DNA from 2 places in the Clostridium sp. 001 genome. Region 2 is predicted to be linked to the other one. Evidence: a T-box and tRNA genes for the amino acid it is inferred to sense, from the RefSeq annotation. Region 2 holds a T-box; the other holds one or more tRNA genes.
The links. A T-box is a leader RNA that pairs with one kind of tRNA and senses whether it is charged. The one in region 2 lies ahead of metG (methionine--tRNA ligase), so its partner is inferred to be a tRNA-Met.

Region 1: it has a tRNA-Met gene. The T-box ahead of metG (methionine--tRNA ligase) is inferred to sense a tRNA for this amino acid. The anticodon was not compared.

Annotation. Positions count from the first base shown of each region.
Region 1 covers NZ_CP020473.1:4,041,007-4,050,194, forward strand. The annotation lists gene B5S50_RS18890 (FGGY-family carbohydrate kinase) at 1-1,479, shown strand, start outside; tRNA gene B5S50_RS18895 (tRNA-Met) at 1,757-1,832, shown strand; rRNA gene B5S50_RS18900 (16S ribosomal RNA) at 2,491-4,000, shown strand; rRNA gene B5S50_RS18905 (23S ribosomal RNA) at 4,496-7,385, shown strand; rRNA gene rrf (5S ribosomal RNA) at 7,650-7,766, shown strand; gene B5S50_RS18915 (CPBP family intramembrane glutamic endopeptidase) at 8,013-8,840, shown strand; gene B5S50_RS18920 (CPBP family intramembrane glutamic endopeptidase) at 8,854-9,188, shown strand, end outside.
Region 2 covers NZ_CP020473.1:2,500,522-2,509,709, forward strand. The annotation lists gene B5S50_RS11680 (glucosaminidase domain-containing protein) at 1-356, shown strand, start outside; gene B5S50_RS11685 (hypothetical protein) at 411-596, opposite strand; gene B5S50_RS11690 (hypothetical protein) at 609-851, opposite strand; gene B5S50_RS11695 (nucleoside recognition domain-containing protein) at 1,032-1,607, shown strand; gene B5S50_RS11700 (spore maturation protein) at 1,633-2,151, shown strand; gene B5S50_RS11705 (uracil-DNA glycosylase family protein) at 2,245-2,823, shown strand; T-box leader at 2,846-3,084, shown strand; gene metG (methionine--tRNA ligase) at 3,173-5,107, shown strand; gene B5S50_RS11715 (TatD family hydrolase) at 5,451-6,227, shown strand; gene B5S50_RS11720 (3D domain-containing protein) at 6,554-7,594, shown strand; gene rnmV (ribonuclease M5) at 7,865-8,428, shown strand; gene rsmA (16S rRNA (adenine(1518)-N(6)/adenine(1519)-N(6))-dimethyltransferase RsmA) at 8,421-9,188, shown strand, end outside.

The DNA.
Region 1 (9,188 bases), 1.5 Mb from region 2:
GTAAAGGTTGCTGTATATGATAAAAATATGAAGTGTGTAGCAAAATCGTCAAATAAGACAACTTTAAAATATCCTCATCCAGGATGGGTTGATATGGACGCAGATGAATATCTTTTACTTACAAAGCTTGGCATGAAGCAGTGCGTAGAACAGTTAAAAAAACAAGAAATTGATCCTAGCTTAATTAAAGCAATTATGGGGGATGGAATTATTTGTGGAATTGTGGGTATAGATGAAAGTGGAAAGGCAATTACACCTTACATAAACTATTTGGATTCAAGAACACAGAGTGATGCTGAAGTCCTTAAGAAATTGAATCTTGATATTTGGGGAAAGGAAACAGGAAATGCTGATCCAAACTGTATGTTTCCAGCACTGCATGCAAGATGGATCTTAGCAAATAATAAAGAATTTCAAAAAAGAGGCAAAAAATTTGTCCATAATGCTCCCTATATTTTGATGAATCTTGCAGGTTTAGAGAGTGAGGATGCTTTTGTTGATTGGGGAACTATGTCGGGATGGGGCCTTGGATATTGTGTATATGAAAAGGAATGGTCTGATAAACAGCTTGATATATTAGGGATAGCTAAAAGCTATATGCCTAAGATTGTAAGGCCCTGGAATATTATTGGTACGTTATCGGAAAGTGCGGCAAAGGAAACGGGATGTCCTCATGGCATACCAATTTGTGCTGGTGCAGGTGATACAATGCAGTCCATGCTGGGAAGTGGAATTCTTGAAGCAAATAAGGCTGTAGATGTTGCAGGAACTTGTGCCATGTTCTGTGTCTCTACAAATGGGATTATTCCAGAGCTTAGTCAAAGAGGAAGTGAATTGATTTTTAACAGCGGTACTTTAGAAAATACATATTTTTACTGGGGATTTGTTAGAACTGGAGGTCTGGCACTGCGTTGGTTTAAGGATAACATTTGTCAAAAATCTGATGATGATAGCTATTATAAACTGCTTAGCAGAGGAGCGGAAAAGGTTGTACCGGGATGCAATGGTGTGATTTTCTTACCATATTTAACTGGTGGATATGGTCAATTTTCAAAGATAAAAGGCTGTTTTTTCAACATGACCTTGGATACAGATCAATTTGTTTTATGGAGGTCTGTTTTGGAGGCCATTGCTTATGATTATATGGAAATTACAAATGATTATAGAAATGCTGGTATCAAAATAGACAGAATTACCGTTACCGAGGGTGGAAGTAGAGATGATTTGTGGAATCAAATTAAAGCAGACATTATGCAAAGTGAAACAATTACACTAGAAGTCTCAGGAGGTGCTGTACTTACAGATTGTATTATTGGTGCATACGCAGCAGGTGATATAGAGGACTTAAAGAAGGCGCTTGTCAGCAATCTAAAAATTATCAATAAATATAGTCCAAATGCCAACAATTCAAATATATATAAGGAGCAGTATGCAATTAGAAAAAGTGTATTAAATGGTGTGGTTAGCAACATAAAGTGATAAAAAGGGGTTAGCAGTTAATTGCTAATCTCTTTTTCATAATGAGCTGACTGATACTAATTGAGGGTTAATACTTATTTTCAGCAAACTATGTCAGGTGTGTCACTATATGAATTATTGGGTATATAGAAGAATAATGAGGTATTGCTGCAATATTGTATGGTAAACACCGAATATTGCTAATTGCTTATATCTGCATATATGATAAGATATGACTTGTCGCTTCGAGAAGCGGCCAGTACAACCAAGGATAGTTGTTAATATAAATGTATAATGACGCGGGGTGGAGCAGTTGGTAGCTCGTTGGGCTCATAACCCAAAGGTCGTAGGTTCAAGTCCTGCTCCCGCAACCAAGAGTATTACAGCAATTCAGTTTGCATAGTACTATATAAAAGTTATTAATTATATTACTAAAAGAATATATAATGTAATAAATAGCCTGGAAATAAATTACTAATTGACATGATAAAATAGATGTGATAAGATATAATTCCTGTCGCAACTGAACGATAACTTAGAAAGTTTAATTCATAGTAAATTACTAGTTGACAGGTTGAAACAAAGATGATATACTATAAAAGCTGTCGAAGTGAGACAGCAAAATGATCCTTGAAAATTAAACAGAGGAAGATATAAGTATAACTTATTTAGAATAAACCAGCAATTCTTTTGAGCTGCGAGAGCAGCTAAAAAAGTAATTTCGTAAGAATAATGTATTATATTTTACTAACAAGCTGAAATGTAATATATTAAAAATTGGTAGTAGCGAGCAAGACAAGGAAAAGTTTGAATGAGGAGCGGAACTTACTAACGTAATTGAGCACCGGAATGAAAGCTTTGACGCAGTATTGCGAAGCTAATAGCAATTTTCTAAAATCAATAATAACGAGTAGTTCAAGGAAAACCTCGAGCGAGGAGCGGAGTTTACTTAAGTAAATGAGCACCACAGCGAAAGGTTTGACGCAGAAATGCGAAGTTAGTATTGATTTTCTATAGAGCCATATAAACTTTTAAATTAAGAGTTTGATCCTGGCTCAGGACGAACGCTGGCGGCGTGCTTAACACATGCAAGTCGAGCGATGAAGCTCCTTCGGGAGTGGATTAGCGGCGGACGGGTGAGTAACACGTGGGTAACCTACCTCAAAGAGGGGGATAGCCTCCCGAAAGGGAGATTAATACCGCATAATAATCAGTTTTCACATGGAAATTGATTTAAAGGAGTAATCCGCTTTGAGATGGACCCGCGGCGCATTAGCTAGTTGGTAGGGTAACGGCCTACCAAGGCGACGATGCGTAGCCGACCTGAGAGGGTGATCGGCCACATTGGAACTGAGAGACGGTCCAGACTCCTACGGGAGGCAGCAGTGGGGAATATTGCACAATGGGCGAAAGCCTGATGCAGCAACGCCGCGTGAGTGAAGAAGGTTTTCGGATTGTAAAGCTCTGTCTTTGGGGACGATAATGACGGTACCCAAGGAGGAAGCCACGGCTAACTACGTGCCAGCAGCCGCGGTAATACGTAGGTGGCGAGCGTTGTCCGGAATTACTGGGCGTAAAGAGTGCGTAGGCGGATATTTAAGTGAGATGTGAAATACCCGGGCTTAACCCGGGCACTGCATTTCAAACTGGATATCTAGAGTGCGGGAGAGGAGAATGGAATTCCTAGTGTAGCGGTGAAATGCGTAGAGATTAGGAAGAACACCAGTGGCGAAGGCGATTCTCTGGACCGTAACTGACGCTGAGGCACGAAAGCGTGGGTAGCAAACAGGATTAGATACCCTGGTAGTCCACGCCGTAAACGATGAGTACTAGGTGTAGGAGGTATCGACCCCTTCTGTGCCGCAGTAAACACAATAAGTACTCCGCCTGGGAAGTACGATCGCAAGATTAAAACTCAAAGGAATTGACGGGGGCCCGCACAAGCAGCGGAGCATGTGGTTTAATTCGAAGCAACGCGAAGAACCTTACCTGGACTTGACATACCCTGAATATCTTAGAGATAAGAGAAGCCCTTCGGGGCAGGGATACAGGTGGTGCATGGTTGTCGTCAGCTCGTGTCGTGAGATGTTAGGTTAAGTCCTGCAACGAGCGCAACCCCTGTTGTTAGTTGCTAACATTTAGTTGAGCACTCTAGCAAGACTGCCGCGGTTAACGCGGAGGAAGGTGGGGATGACGTCAAATCATCATGCCCCTTATGTCCAGGGCAACACACGTGCTACAATGGGCAGTACAGAGAGAAGCAAGACCGCAAGGTGGAGCAAACCTCAAAAACTGCCCCCAGTTCGGATTGCAGGCTGAAACTCGCCTACATGAAGTTGGAGTTGCTAGTAATCGCGAATCAGAATGTCGCGGTGAATACGTTCCCGGGCCTTGTACACACCGCCCGTCACACCATGAGAGCTGGCAACACCCGAAGTCCGTAGTCTAACTTAGGAGGACGCGGCCGAAGGTGGGGTTAGTAATTGGGGTGAAGTCGTAACAAGGTAGCCGTAGGAGAACCTGCGGCTGGATCACCTCCTTTCTAGGGAGTCGAAAGATAGAGTATAATCTATCTTATAAATTGATGGTTTAAGTAAGTTAATACTTAAAAATTGATAGTAACAAGTATATCAAGGAAAAACATAAGCGAGGAACAGAGTTTACTAATGTAAATGAGTACCGCAGTGAATGATTTTGACGAAGATATACGAAGTTAATAGCAATTTTTCACTCTGTTTAATTTTGAAGGATCAGATAGATTCTTCTTTCAGTTTACAACCAATTAGGAATGTAAATTGAAAAATTGTCCTTTGAAAATTGCACAGTAAATAAGAAATAAAGTAAAGCTAAGGTTATAATATAACCTTTGTAGTAAAGTATCATTTTAAAGATGATATGATGATAATAAGAAAATTGATAGTAACGAGCAGATCGAGGAAAGATTTGAGCGAGGAGCAGAGTTTACTTATGTAAATGAGCACCACAGCGAAAAGGTTGACGAAGATATGCGAAGTTAATAGCAATTTTCGATAATAAAGGTCAAGCTACAAAGGGCGCATGGAGGATGCCTTGGCACCAGGAGCCTAAGAAGGACGCGATAAGCTGCGAAAAGCTCTGGGTAGGCGCAAATAGCCAGAGAACCAGAGATATCCGAATGGGGAAACCCACCTAGATAACGCTAGGTACTGCAAACTGAATACATAGGTTTGTAGAGGCAAACCCGGGGAACTGAAACATCTAAGTACCCGGAGGAAGAGAAAGAAACATCGATTTCCTAAGTAGCGGCGAGCGAACGGGAAAGAGCCCAAACCAGGAACTTGTTCCTGGGGTTGCGGATAGGTCATAAATACTGTGAAGTGTTAATTGAAGAGAGCTGGAAGGCTCCGCCGGAGAAGGTAAAAGCCCTGTAAATGAAAGCAAAGAGCAGCCAGATCTAATCCAGAGTACCACGAGACACGAGAAACCTTGTGGGAAACAGGGAGGACCACCTCCCAAGGCTAAATACTACCTGGTGACCGATAGAGAAGGAGTACCGTGAGGGAAAGGTGAAAAGAACCCCGGGAGGGGAGTGAAATAGAACCTGAAACCGTGTGTCCACAAACAGTCGAAGTACGTAAAGTACGACGGCGTGCTTTTTGTAGAACGAGCCAGCGAGTTACGATATGCAGCAAGGTTAAGTACTTAAGGTATGGAGCCGGAGGGAAACCGAGTCTGAAAAGGGCGCGAAGTTGTATGTTGTAGACCCGAAACCGAGTGACCTATCCATGGCCAGGTTGAAGCGGAAGTAAAATTCCGTGGAGGACCGAACCACGTTGGTGTTGAAAAACCATGGGATGAGCTGTGGATAGCGGAGAAATTCCAATCGAACTCGGAGATAGCTGGTTCTCCTCGAAATAGCTTTAGGGCTAGCGTCGGAAATGAGTAATGGAGGTAGAGCACTGAATGGGGTAGGGGCTGACAACAGTTACTGAACCTTATCAAACTCCGAATGCCATATACTTGAATTCCGGCAGTCAGACTGCGAATGATAAGATCCGTGGTCAAAAGGGAAACAGCCCAGACCACCAGCTAAGGTCCCAAAGTGTAAGTTAAGTGGGAAAGGATGTGTGATTTCTAAGACAACTAGGATGTTGGCTCAGAAGCAGCCACTCATTTAAAGAGTGCGTAATAGCTCACTAGTCAAGAGATCATGCGCCGAAAATGTCCGGGGCTAAAACTTACCACCGAAGCTGTGGACTCGAAAGAGTGGTAGAGGAGCATCCTGTATGAGTTGAAGTTGTACCGGAAGGAACAGTGGATTGTACAGGAGAGAGAATACTGGCATAAGTAGCGAGAAATAAGTGAGAATCTTATTGGTCGAAAACCTAAGGTTTCCTGGGGAAGGTTCGTCCGCCCAGGGTAAGTCGGGACCTAAGCCGAGGCCGAAAGGCGTAGGTGATGGACAATCGGTTGAAATTCCGATACCGCATAAAAGCGTTTGACAAAAGGGATGACGCAGGAGGATAAGGTGTGCATACAAATGGATGTATGTCTAAGCACCGAGTCAGGTATACCAGGAAAATCCGGTATATCAATGATGAGGTGTGATGGGGAACCCGCAAGGGGAAGTACCTGATTTCACGCTGCCGAGAAAAGTCTCTATGGAGCTTTTATGTGCCCGTACCGCAAACCGACACAGGTAGGTGAGGAGAGAATCCTAAGACCATCGGAAGAATTGTTGTTAAGGAACTAGGCAAATTAACTCCGTAACTTAGGGAGAAGGAGAGCCACGCAAGTGGCCGCAGAGAAAAGGCTCAAGCAACTGTTTATCAAAAACACAGGTTTCTGCTAAAGCGAAAGCTGAAGTATAGGAGCTGACGCCTGCCCGGTGCTGGAAGGTTAAGGGGAAGACTTAGCGCAAGCGAAGGTCAGAACTTAAGCCCCAGTAAACGGCGGCCGTAACTATAACGGTCCTAAGGTAGCGAAATTCCTTGTCGGGTAAGTTCCGACCCGCACGAATGGCGTAATGATTTGAGCACTGTCTCGACAACAAATCCGGCGAAATTGAAGTGCAAGTGAAGATGCTTGCTACCCGCGATTGGACGGAAAGACCCCGTAGAGCTTTACTGCAGTTTAGCACTGAATTTCGGTATTGTCTGTACAGGATAGGTGGGAGACTAGGAAGTAGTGGCGCCAGCCATTACCGAGTCGATGTTGGGATACCACCCTGACAGTACTGGAATTCTAACCGGGCTCCATGAAACTGGAGACGGGACAATGTTAGGCGGGCAGTTTGACTGGGGCGGTCGCCTCCTAAAAAGTAACGGAGGCGTACAAAGGTTCCCTCAGAAGGGTTAGAAATTCTTCGAAGAGTGCAAAGGCAGAAGGGAGCTTGACTGCGACACAAACAAGTGGAGCAGGGACGAAAGTCGGGCTTAGTGATCCGGTGGTACCTCGTGGGAGGGCCATCGCTCAACGGATAAAAGCTACCTCGGGGATAACAGGCTGATCTCCCCCAAGAGTTCACATCGACGGGGAGGTTTGGCACCTCGATGTCGGCTCGTCGCATCCTGGGGCTGAAGTAGGTCCCAAGGGTTGGGCTGTTCGCCCATTAAAGCGGCACGCGAGCTGGGTTCAGAACGTCGTGAGACAGTTCGGTCCCTATCCGTCGCGGGCGCAGGAAATTTGAGAGGAGCTGTCCTTAGTACGAGAGGACCGGGATGGACCGACCGCTGGTGAACCAGTTGTTCCGCCAGGAGCATAGCTGGGTAGCCAAGTTGGGAAGGGATAAACGCTGAAAGCATCTAAGTGTGAAGCCCACCTCAAGATAAGATTTCCCATAGCGTAAGCTAGTAAGACCCCTCGAAGAACACGAGGAGATAGGTCAGAGGTGTAAGCAGGGCAACTTGTTAAGCTGACTGATACTAATAGGTCGAGGGCTTGACCAAATAAAAACGAAAGAAAAAAATTTACTGTGCAATTTTGAGAGGACAAATAAAATGAAGTTGATAATTGACAATGAAGAGTTGACAGTTAAAGACATTAATTTCAATTTGATTTGAATTTCTAAAAAGTAATATATAAGAAAATTGATAGTAACGAGTACAGCGAGGAAAATGCTGAACGAGGAGCGGAACTTACTGAGGTAATTGAGCACCGTAGAGAGGTATTTGACGAAGCTGGGCGAAGTTAATAGCAATTTTCGATAATAATCTGGTGGTAATGACGTGAAGGTAACACCCCTTTCCATACCGAACAGGAAGGTTAAGCTTCACAGTGCCGATGGTACTGCAGGGGAGGCCCTGTGGGAGAATAGGTCGCTGCCAGGTAAGTAAAAATACCCATTGTATAGAACATTCTATGCAATGGGTATTTAAGTATATGCTTAAAAGTAAATTTTTTTAATAAGGAAAAGTTGAGGATATTATGAAGGTGATGAAAAGATGAAGTGTTATTTAACGCTTCATCTTTTTTATTTTAAAAATTAAGGGAACTTTAAGGTTTCGTTAAGAGGCATGAAAGTATACACCTTTAAACTTAAATATGTAAAAATTAAATTTAAAGGTAGGATGTATATGGATAATTTTTTTAAAACTATGAAAATAAGAAAAGTGATACTGGTTTATGCTGCTGTAGTAATTTTTTTCTGCATAATTTCTGAACTAAGTTTTGTAAAATCAACAGGAATATTAGACGAAAATTTATTTTTACTATTATGCAATTTAGGGGTTTTAGTATGGTTTGTGTTAGAATTGAGAAAAGTGGGCTGCGATATAAGAAATAAAATATTTAATTTGAAAAGAGATTTAACTATCAAAGACATAACACTTAGTATTATAATAAATATTACTATAACTATTGGACTTTTTATAATTATAATTTATGCTTTCATTAGTTTATCACCTTCACTGACGAAAGAAATTCTTGGAGAACTAAATAAAACTGATACAAGTTCCTTATATAGCATCATTATTAATGGTATTGCAGCTTCATTTATAGCACCTGTAGTAGAAGAGCTAATTTTTAGAGGAGTTGTACTTAACAGGTTAAAAGCAAAAATTGGAGTTATGAAAGCAGTAGTACTGTCTTCCATTTTATTTGGAGCTATTCATTATGAAGTGGGAATGATATCTGCAGTTGTTTTTGGTATATGTATGTCACTTATATATTTGAAAACTAAAAATATATTTGTTACTATATCAATCCATGTTATAAATAATTTCATAGTTTTTGTTCTGCAAATTGTATCATTTTTTATCGATAATAATACAGCTAAACAGAACATTACTTTAAATAGTTTTAATTCATTGTGGCTTGTGCTTGGAATTGCTTGCTTTGTTATAGGAACAGCTTTGAGTATTTATTTTGTTAAAACAAATTGGAATAAAGAAATTACAGCATAAAAGGAGAATGTTTATGGATTTTGAATTACTTAAAGGGACTAGGACAAGATATTTATTTTTAAAAATGCTTTGCATACTTGCGTTAGGTATAGGAATACTTGTAGTACTTGGGAAAATTTTTAAAGTACATTTGACAGATAGTTATATAGAAATTTGTGCACTTATAATAACAGTACTATGGTTTCTGATTACTTTAAAGTTTATGAAAAATAATAATATAAATGTCTATGATTTTGTAAAGAAACCTTCTAAAAAAGGATTTGCATTAGAGCTTCCAGTGAATTTAATAATAACTTATATGGGAGGCATGGGATTTATTTTGATAATGCTAGTTTTAGTAAGTTATAT
Region 2 (9,188 bases):
GTAGTGGAAATTATATTTATGGAGTACCTGTATATAATTTCTTTGGAATAAATGCAACAGACGATAATGCTGTTTTAAATGGAACTAAAACTGCATATGAGAATGGATGGACTACTGTAGAGAGAGCTATTTCAGGTGGAGCGCAGTGGATAGGAAAGTGGTATATAAACAATCCGTCAACAAATCAAAACACTATTTATAAAATGAGGTGGAATCCTGGGAATCCCGGACAGCATGAATATGCTACGGATATATCTTGGGCATATAAACAAATACCAAATATAATAAAGGAAATGCAGGATATAACAGCAGGTTCTAATTTAACATTAGAATTTGAAATACCTAAATATAAATAATAAATATAATAAAAACACTATCAAAATCAATGATGATTAGATAGTGTTTTTTATTTAAATAATTCCTTCACTTTTTAGTATATTTTCCAATTCGTTTACTTTGTCGTAAAGAAGATGAAATTTGTCTTTCAATACCTGATTCTGTGAGCTGTCTCTCATGATGGCTTTTTCCAAACTTTCAATAACTGACAGAGCTTCGTCGATATCTTGTTGGGCCAAATTTAAAGTGTTTTCTTTCATTAATAATTCTCCTTAATTTAATATATTTTTTATTTTTGATAAATCTTCATCTTCTACAAATGGTGCACAAAATTGAAAAGTTTTTTCATGGCCGCATTCTGAACATACACAATTACAAACATCGTAGGGGATACCATCAACTATGGATACATTTGAATTTTCAGCTAAATATTCTCCTCCACATATTTCACAGGGAGTATCATTTATAACTAGATATTCACTTTCTATATATTTCATTATATCTCTAATGGTCATTATTAACCTCCAATTTAAAAATTATCACAACATAAATGGTAACACTATTAAAAGGGATTTTCAATCATTTCATCTCTATAAAATCCATCTACTTATAGGTAATTTTATATTCTTATTATCATATATTAGTTATATGATAAATATTTGTATATTTTGGATTATAGGGGGAGTGGTTATATTGTGATAAACATTATATGGTTTTTTATTTTAGCCTTTGGAATAGGGTTTGGAATATTATCTGGAAGGGGAGAGGCAGTGTCCAAGTCTATTATAGCTTCTTCAGATGCTTCAGTAAAACTTATGATAAGTCTTTTGGGAATAATGTGTCTCTGGTGTGGAGTAATGAAAATAGCAGAGAAAAGTGGCCTTATGAATAAAATAGCAAGTTTAATGAGACCCATTTTGAAAGTTTTGTTTAAGGATGCATCTAAAGATGAAAGAGCTATAGGGCCAATAGTTATGAACTTAACTGCTAATATGATGGGATTATCTAATGCAGCCACTCCTTTTGGAATAAAAGCTATGGATCAGCTTAGTAATCTCAATAAAAAGAAAGAAGAAGCAAGTGATGATATGGCGCTTTTTTTAGTTTTAAATGCAGCTTGCATACAGCTTGTCCCAACTACGGTTATATCTATAAGAGCGGCAATGGGATCTAAAAATCCTGCAGAAACAATAATACCAGCCATAATTACAACTACTATATCTGCAATAGTAGGGGTAGTATGTTGTAAAATTCTCCAGAGATATTTTTAACTTTATTTAAAAGGAGTAGGGTAGAGTGAAGTACATAATAAAAGCAATAATACCAATAATTATTATATTTATGGTTACCTATGGTCAAATGAAAAAAGTTAGGGTATATGAATGTTTTGTAGAAGGAGCCAAGGAAGGGATAGATATATGTATTAAGATATTTCCGTACCTACTAGCAATGATAATAGCAGTAGGGGTTTTTAGAGAATCTAAAGTTTTAGATTACTTTATAGGATTTGTAAAACCTGTAGTAAAATTTATAGGACTTCCTCCTGAAGTAGTACCTCTTGTGCTTGTAAAGCCCTTATCAGGCAGTGGGGCTCTTGGAATATTCGCTGAAACTTTAAGTAAATTTGGACCAGATAGTTACATAGGTAGAATTTCCTCTATAATTATGGGTTCTACGGAAACTATATTTTATACTCTTACAGTTTATTTTGGAGCAGTTGGTATAAAAAAAATAAGGCATACCCTTTGGGCGGCAGTAATGGCAGATATAACTGCAATAATCACAGCAGTTATAGTAACTAGAATTATGTTTTAATTGAAAATTGGTATGAAAGTTTATATTTTACCTTATAATAATTAGTTGTATAATATATAGTATAATTCATAATTATTCGGGATGTGAGTTAAGTTGTTAAGGTGGAAAGAGCTCTATGAAGAATGTTTAAATTGTCATAAATGTAGTTTAGGAGATAACAGAACTAATATGGTTTTTGGAGATGGAAATCCTAAGGCACATATTATGTTTATAGGAGAAGCACCAGGAGCAGATGAGGATAGAACGGGAATACCTTTTGTAGGTAGGGCAGGTCAGCTTTTGACGAAAGCTCTTGAGGCACTTGATTTATATAGGGAAAAGGATTATTACATATGTAACATTTGTAAGTGCAGGCCCCAAAATAACAGAACTCCTTATGAGCAGGAAGAAGAAGCCTGTATTCCATATTTGAGAAATCAAGTAGCACTTATAAGGCCTAAAATAATAGTTTGTCTCGGTGCAACTGCTATGAGCTGCATATTGGGAAAGGATTGGAGAATTACAAGAGATAGAGGAAAGTGGGTTGAAAAAAAAGGTTTTTATATGACTGCAACTTTTCATCCTTCAGCAGTTTTAAGAGATGTGAATAAAAAATCTGCATTTTGGGAAGATTTAAAAAGTATAAAAAAGAAAAGTGAAGAAATTTTTCAAACAAAAAATGTTGACACATAAAATTATATGACATATTATATTGTTAAATACTGTGAAGGAAAGAGTAGTAAATTAGTTTGCACAAAGAGAGTCGGCAGGTTTGGGTGAGAGCCGAATGCAATAAGATTTATGAATATGGCTCTAGAGTATATCGCTTGAAATAATAGTAGAGTGGTACGGTAGTAACCGTTACATTACAAGGTAATGAATAGTTACTTAATGATGCTTTTATTGTGAAGTAAAAGTAAAGTAGAGTGGTAAAGCGTAATTTACGCCTCTATGTGGAAAGAATTTTTCCATATGGGGGTTTTTTTATATGAAAAAATAATTAGAAATACAATAAAACTAGAAGAAAAAGGGAGAGAAAAACATGACCAAGAAAACTTATTATATTACTACGCCAATTTATTATCCATCTGCAAAACTTCATATAGGAAACACCTATACTACTGTAGCAGCAGATGCTCTTGCAAGATTTAAAAGGCTTACAGGTTATGATGTTATGCTTTTGACAGGAACAGATGAACATGGACAGAAGATTCAGAGATTAGCTGAAGCAAAGGGCGTTACTCCTATAGAATATGTGGACGAAATAGTTGCTGGAATTAAAAAGCTGTGGGATATGATGAATATAAGTTATGACAAGTTTATACGAACTACAGAGGGTTACCATGTTAAGGCAGTTCAAAAAATATTTAAGAAATTGTATGACCAAGGTGATATATATAAGGGAAGTTATGAGGGATTATATTGTACACCTTGTGAATCCTTTTGGACAGAAACCCAAGCAGCAGATGGAAAGTGTCCTGATTGTGGAAGACCAGTAGAGAAAACTAAGGAAGAAGCATATTTCTTTAAAATGTCAAAATATGCGCCTAAACTTATAAAGTATATTGAGGATCATCCTGATTTTATACAGCCTGAATCTAGAAAGAATGAGATGCTAAATAATTTCTTAAGGCCTGGACTTCAAGATTTGTGTGTTTCTAGGACATCTTTCAATTGGGGAATACCTGTAACTTTTGATGAAAAACACGTAATATATGTTTGGATAGATGCTCTTGCAAATTATATAACAGCTCTTGGATACGGTAGTGAAAATGAAGAGTTATACAATAAGTACTGGCCAGCAGATGTACATCTAGTTGGTAAAGACATATTAAGGTTTCATACAATTTATTGGCCTATAATGCTTATGGCATTAGGACTTCCTGTTCCTAAAAAGGTATTCGGACACGGATGGCTTCTGGTAGATGGGGGAAAGATGTCAAAGTCAAAGGGAAATGTAGTAGATCCTGTAGTTTTAGTAGATAATTTTGGTGCAGATGCTGTTAGATATTATCTATTGAGAGAAATACCATTTGGTTCAGATGGATTGTTTAATAATGAAATATTTATAAAAAGAATTAATGCAGATTTAGCTAATGATTTGGGAAATTTATTATCTAGAACTTGTGCTATGGTTGAAAAATATTTTGATGGAGTAGTGCAAGAACCAATAAAAAAAGAACAAATTGATGATGAACTTATAAATTTAGCATTAGAAACTCCTGAAAAAGTAGAGAAGAATATGAACGATTTAAGAATACCAGAAGCTTTAGATAATATATGGGATCTTATAACTAGATCAAATAAATATATAGATGAAACTACACCATGGATATTAGCTAAAGATGAGGCTAAAAAAGATAGGCTTGGAACAGTGCTTTACAATCTTTTAGAGTCACTTAGAATAATATCTGTATGTGTTTCTCCATATTTACCTGAAACAAGCACTAAAATGTATAAACAACTTAATACAAACGTTGTTTCCTGGGATAGTATAGCCTCTTTTAATGGAACTAAAGCTGGAACAAAGATAAGTAAGGGAGAGTTATTATTTCCTAGAATAGATGTAGATAAAAAAATAGAGGAATTAAATAAACTAAAAGAAGAAAAAAAAGCAGCACAGAGTTCTAATGAAAAATCTTTAAAAAAACAAATAACTATAGATGATTTTGATAAAATAGATTTAAGAGTTGCTAAAGTTTTAAAATGTGAAAACATAAAAGGATCCAATAAACTACTTAAATTTCAACTTCAAATGGGAAAGGAACAGAGGCAGGTAGTTTCAGGAATTGCAAAGTATTATAAGCCAGAACAGCTTGTGGGCAAATATGTAGTATTTGTAGCAAATTTAAAACCTGTAAAATTAAAAGGTGAAATTTCAGAAGGAATGATATTATCTGCAGCTTCAGATGATGATAGTAAATTATCCATACTATCACTTTCTGATGAAATCCCAAGTGGAAGCACAGTAAGGTAATGTGAATTTTATATAATTCAACTTTGGCACATGTGAAATTTTGATTTGATATAAAAAAATTGCGAAGCAACTTTTTTAGTTAATAGTTAAGAATGAAGAATTAATAGTTAATGTGGATTTTTTTCGTTACACTACAAAAAATCTTTAATTAAATTTTTGAAGACTCGTTTTGCTAAAGCAAAACATTACTAAGCGCTGACTTATATAAATTTAAAGATTTTTGCGATAGCTAAAAATCATCCTTCACTATTAATTTTTCATTATTAATTCTTAACTTGCGAAGCTTTGCTTCGCAATTTTTTAAAACTGCCAAAGAATTTAAAATTAGGTTAGGAGAAGTCATATGGAACTAAACATATTTGATGCCCATGCGCATTATGATGATGAAGAATTTGATGAAGATAGGAATAAAGTAATAGAAGAGTTGAAGAAAAACAATATAGTTGGAGTATTAAATTGTGGATCTTCTATTGAAGGAGCTAGAGCATCTGTTAAATTAGCAGATAAACATGATATGTTTTATGCAGCAGTAGGAGTGCATCCTGAATATTCTGACGTATTTACTGATGATATATTAGAAGAATTAAAAATTTTAGCTAAAAATAAAAAAGTAAAGGCAATTGGGGAGATAGGGCTTGACTATTATTACAAAGAAAATCCTCCGAAAGAAGTGCAAAAAGCTGTATTTATAAAGCAGATGAAATTAGCAGATGAATTAAAATTACCGGTAATTATACACGATAGGGAAGCTCATGAAGATACTTTAAATATAGTAAAACAGTTTAAGAATGTTATTGGAGAAATACATTGTTTTTCTGGAAGTGTTGAAATTGCAAGGGAATTTTTAAAATTAGGATATTACATAGGATTTACAGGGGTAGTAACTTTCAAAAATGCAAAGAAAGCTGTTGAAGTTGCAAGAGAAGTACCCTTTGATAGAATTTTAGTTGAGACAGACTGTCCCTATATGGCTCCGGTTCCTTTTAGAGGAAAGAGAAATAGATCTGAATATATAAAATTTATTATAGCTAAGATAGCTGAAATCAAAGGCGTAGAGGATAGTAAAATAAGTCAATTAACAATTTTTAACATGAAACAGTTGCTTAATATGGTAAAATAGTGTAAAATTAAAGAGAGGTTTTATTAAATCTATTTTTAGTAATAAAAATAGATTTAACAGCATAGTTTATATAATAGGCACTTTAAACCACCAAAAAAATAGCATAGACTGTAGGTTGAGTAGAAAACTCCAATTAGTAGGTTTAATGCGAGTTATTTACTCATGAAGTATAATATCGGAATCATAAATAATTATTTTATTTATAGTTTTATGCACAAGGCTGCATTTAACATTTTATAACAGTCTTAATGCAGAGTGATATTTGACATGATTTTGGGTTCCATTTATAATGGAATATGTCGCTCTCGCCCAGAGGAGGTATTTTTATGGTGGAAAAGTTTAAGACTTACTTGAAAAAATATTTTCCAAATGGCCTTAGAGTAGAAATTATTGCAGTTGTAATTTTATCTATTTTAATCGGAGTAGTATTTAGTACAAGAAAGACAATAGTTGTTTCAGTAGATGGAAGTAGTAAGAATATTACTACGTTTTGTAATACTTATAGAAAGGTTCTGGATAATAATGGAATAAGCATAGGGCCTAAGGATAAAGTGAAGCCTAGTCTAGACAATAGGGTGGAAAATAACACCACGTTGAAAATCAAAAGAGTAGTAAAAGTTAAAGTAGAAGTTGACAATAAAAAGTTGAATTTAGAGTCTGCCGAGGATAATGTTGAAGATATGTTAAAGGCAGAGAAGATAGGAATTTCAAAACTTGATATAGTATATCCATCCAGAAAGCATGCGTTGAAAAAGGGAATGAATGTAGTAGTGACTAGGGTTAAAACAAAAGACCTAAAAGAGGACAGACCTATAAACTATGACACAATTTTGAAAAGTGACGAGCAGGTTGAAAATGGAACTAAAAAGGTTGTGCAAGAAGGACAAAATGGAGAGAGGGAGACTGTGACTAGGGTTGTATACCAAAATGGTAAAGAGGTTTCGAAAAAAGTAATTAGCGAAATCATAAAAAAACAGCCGGTACAAAAAGTCATAGCCATAGGAACATTGACCAATTATACTCCGTCTAGAGGAACTAATCTTAACTATGTTGAATCACTGCAAATGAGGGCAACTGCATATACTGCAGATTATGCCAGTACAGGCAAGAGTCCTGGAGATCCAGCATTTGGTATAACTGCATCTGGCACTGTAGCCAGGAGAAATAATGGAGATTATAGTTCAGTAGCAGTTGATCCTAGAGTAATACCACTTGGTACGAAGCTTTATATAGAAGGTTATGGTTATGCTATAGCAGAAGATACAGGTGGGGCTATCAAGGGAAATAGATTAGATTTATTTTTTGATTCTAGCTCAGAAGTAGACAACTGGGGTGTAAGATGGGTTAATGTTTATGTAATTAGGTAGGAGCACATGCTCCTATTTTTTCTTTTAATTTTATGAGAATATTTTCGAGTATAAGTATAAGGTATCTATTATCTATAATAAGGCATTTTCAAAGAAATAACTAGTCAGTATGCTAGCCTATTTTTTATCATACTGCGTCGGTAGAACCCTTAGATAGGATTCACTATCTGCGGAACCTGTCTCCTTGTCTGATAAAAAATATTCGTCGCATCTTTGACTTGTTATTTTATTTCAAATGCCTAATAGATTTAATAAAATAGGAGGACATTTATGATTAAGGAAGTAATAGTGGTTGAAGGAAGAGATGATATAACTGCAGTTAAAAGGGCGGTTGATGCTCAGCTTATAGCTGTAGGGGGTTTTGGAATAAATAAAAAGATTATAGATAAAATAAAAGAAGCTCAAAAAAGACAGGGCGTCATAGTGTTTACGGATCCGGATTTTGCAGGAAATAAAATAAGGCAGATTATATCTAAAAGGGTAAAGGGAATAAAGCACGCTTATATATCTCAGAAGGATGGTATAAAAAATGGAGATATTGGGGTTGAAAATGCGTCCCCAGAAACTATAATAAAGGCTCTAAAAAGTGCCAAGTATGAGGTAAAGGAAAAAAGAGAAGAATTTGAAATAAGTGATATGGTATTCTTTGGATTGACAGGAAAATCAAATTCCAAGACGAAGAGGGATATGATGGGAAAAGAACTTGGAATAGGATATTGCAATACTTCTCAGTTTTTAAATAGACTAAATGATTATGGAATAACAAAAGAGGAATTTAAAAAGGCTATAAGTAAAGTAAATAATATAATAGACAAGGAGAAGCACAATGAATGATTTATCTACTGCAGATGTAGTAAAAAAATACGGATTTAAATTTTCAAAAAGTTTAGGACAAAATTTTTTAATAGACAATACAGTATTGGATGACATAGTAAATAGCGCTGACATAAGTAAGGAGGATCTTATTATAGAAATAGGACCTGGAGTGGGAACTTTAACAAGAGAACTTTTAAAAAAAGCAGGTAAAGTATGTGCTATTGAATTGGATTCAGATTTAATTCCAATTTTAAAGGAAGAACTAAAGGACTTTAAAAATTTTGAGTTGATACATAAAGATGCACTTAAAATAGATTTTAATAAAATAATAGATGATGAAAAAAATGTGAAAATTGTTGCAAATTTACCCTACTATGTTACAACTCCTATTATTACACGACTGTTGAATGAAAACTACAATTTTAAAACTCTTACTATAATGATACAAAAAGAAGTAGGAGAGAGAATCTCATCAGAACCTAATTGCAAACAATATGGAGCCCTTTCGATTTTAGTGCAATATTATTGCGATGTTGAAGTAATAAGGAAAGTAAGTCCTTCATCGTTTATTCCAAGACCAAAAGTGGAATCCATAGTTATAAAGCTAACCAAACTTGATGAACCTAGAGTTAAGGTGAAAGACGAAAAATTATTTTTTAAGGTAGTAAGATGTTCATTTAATATGAGGAGAAAAACTCTCTGGAATGCTGTAAAGACCTTAAAGGTTCCTAAAGAAGATATGGAGGCTGCTTTTAAAAAAGCTGAAATTGATGAAAGA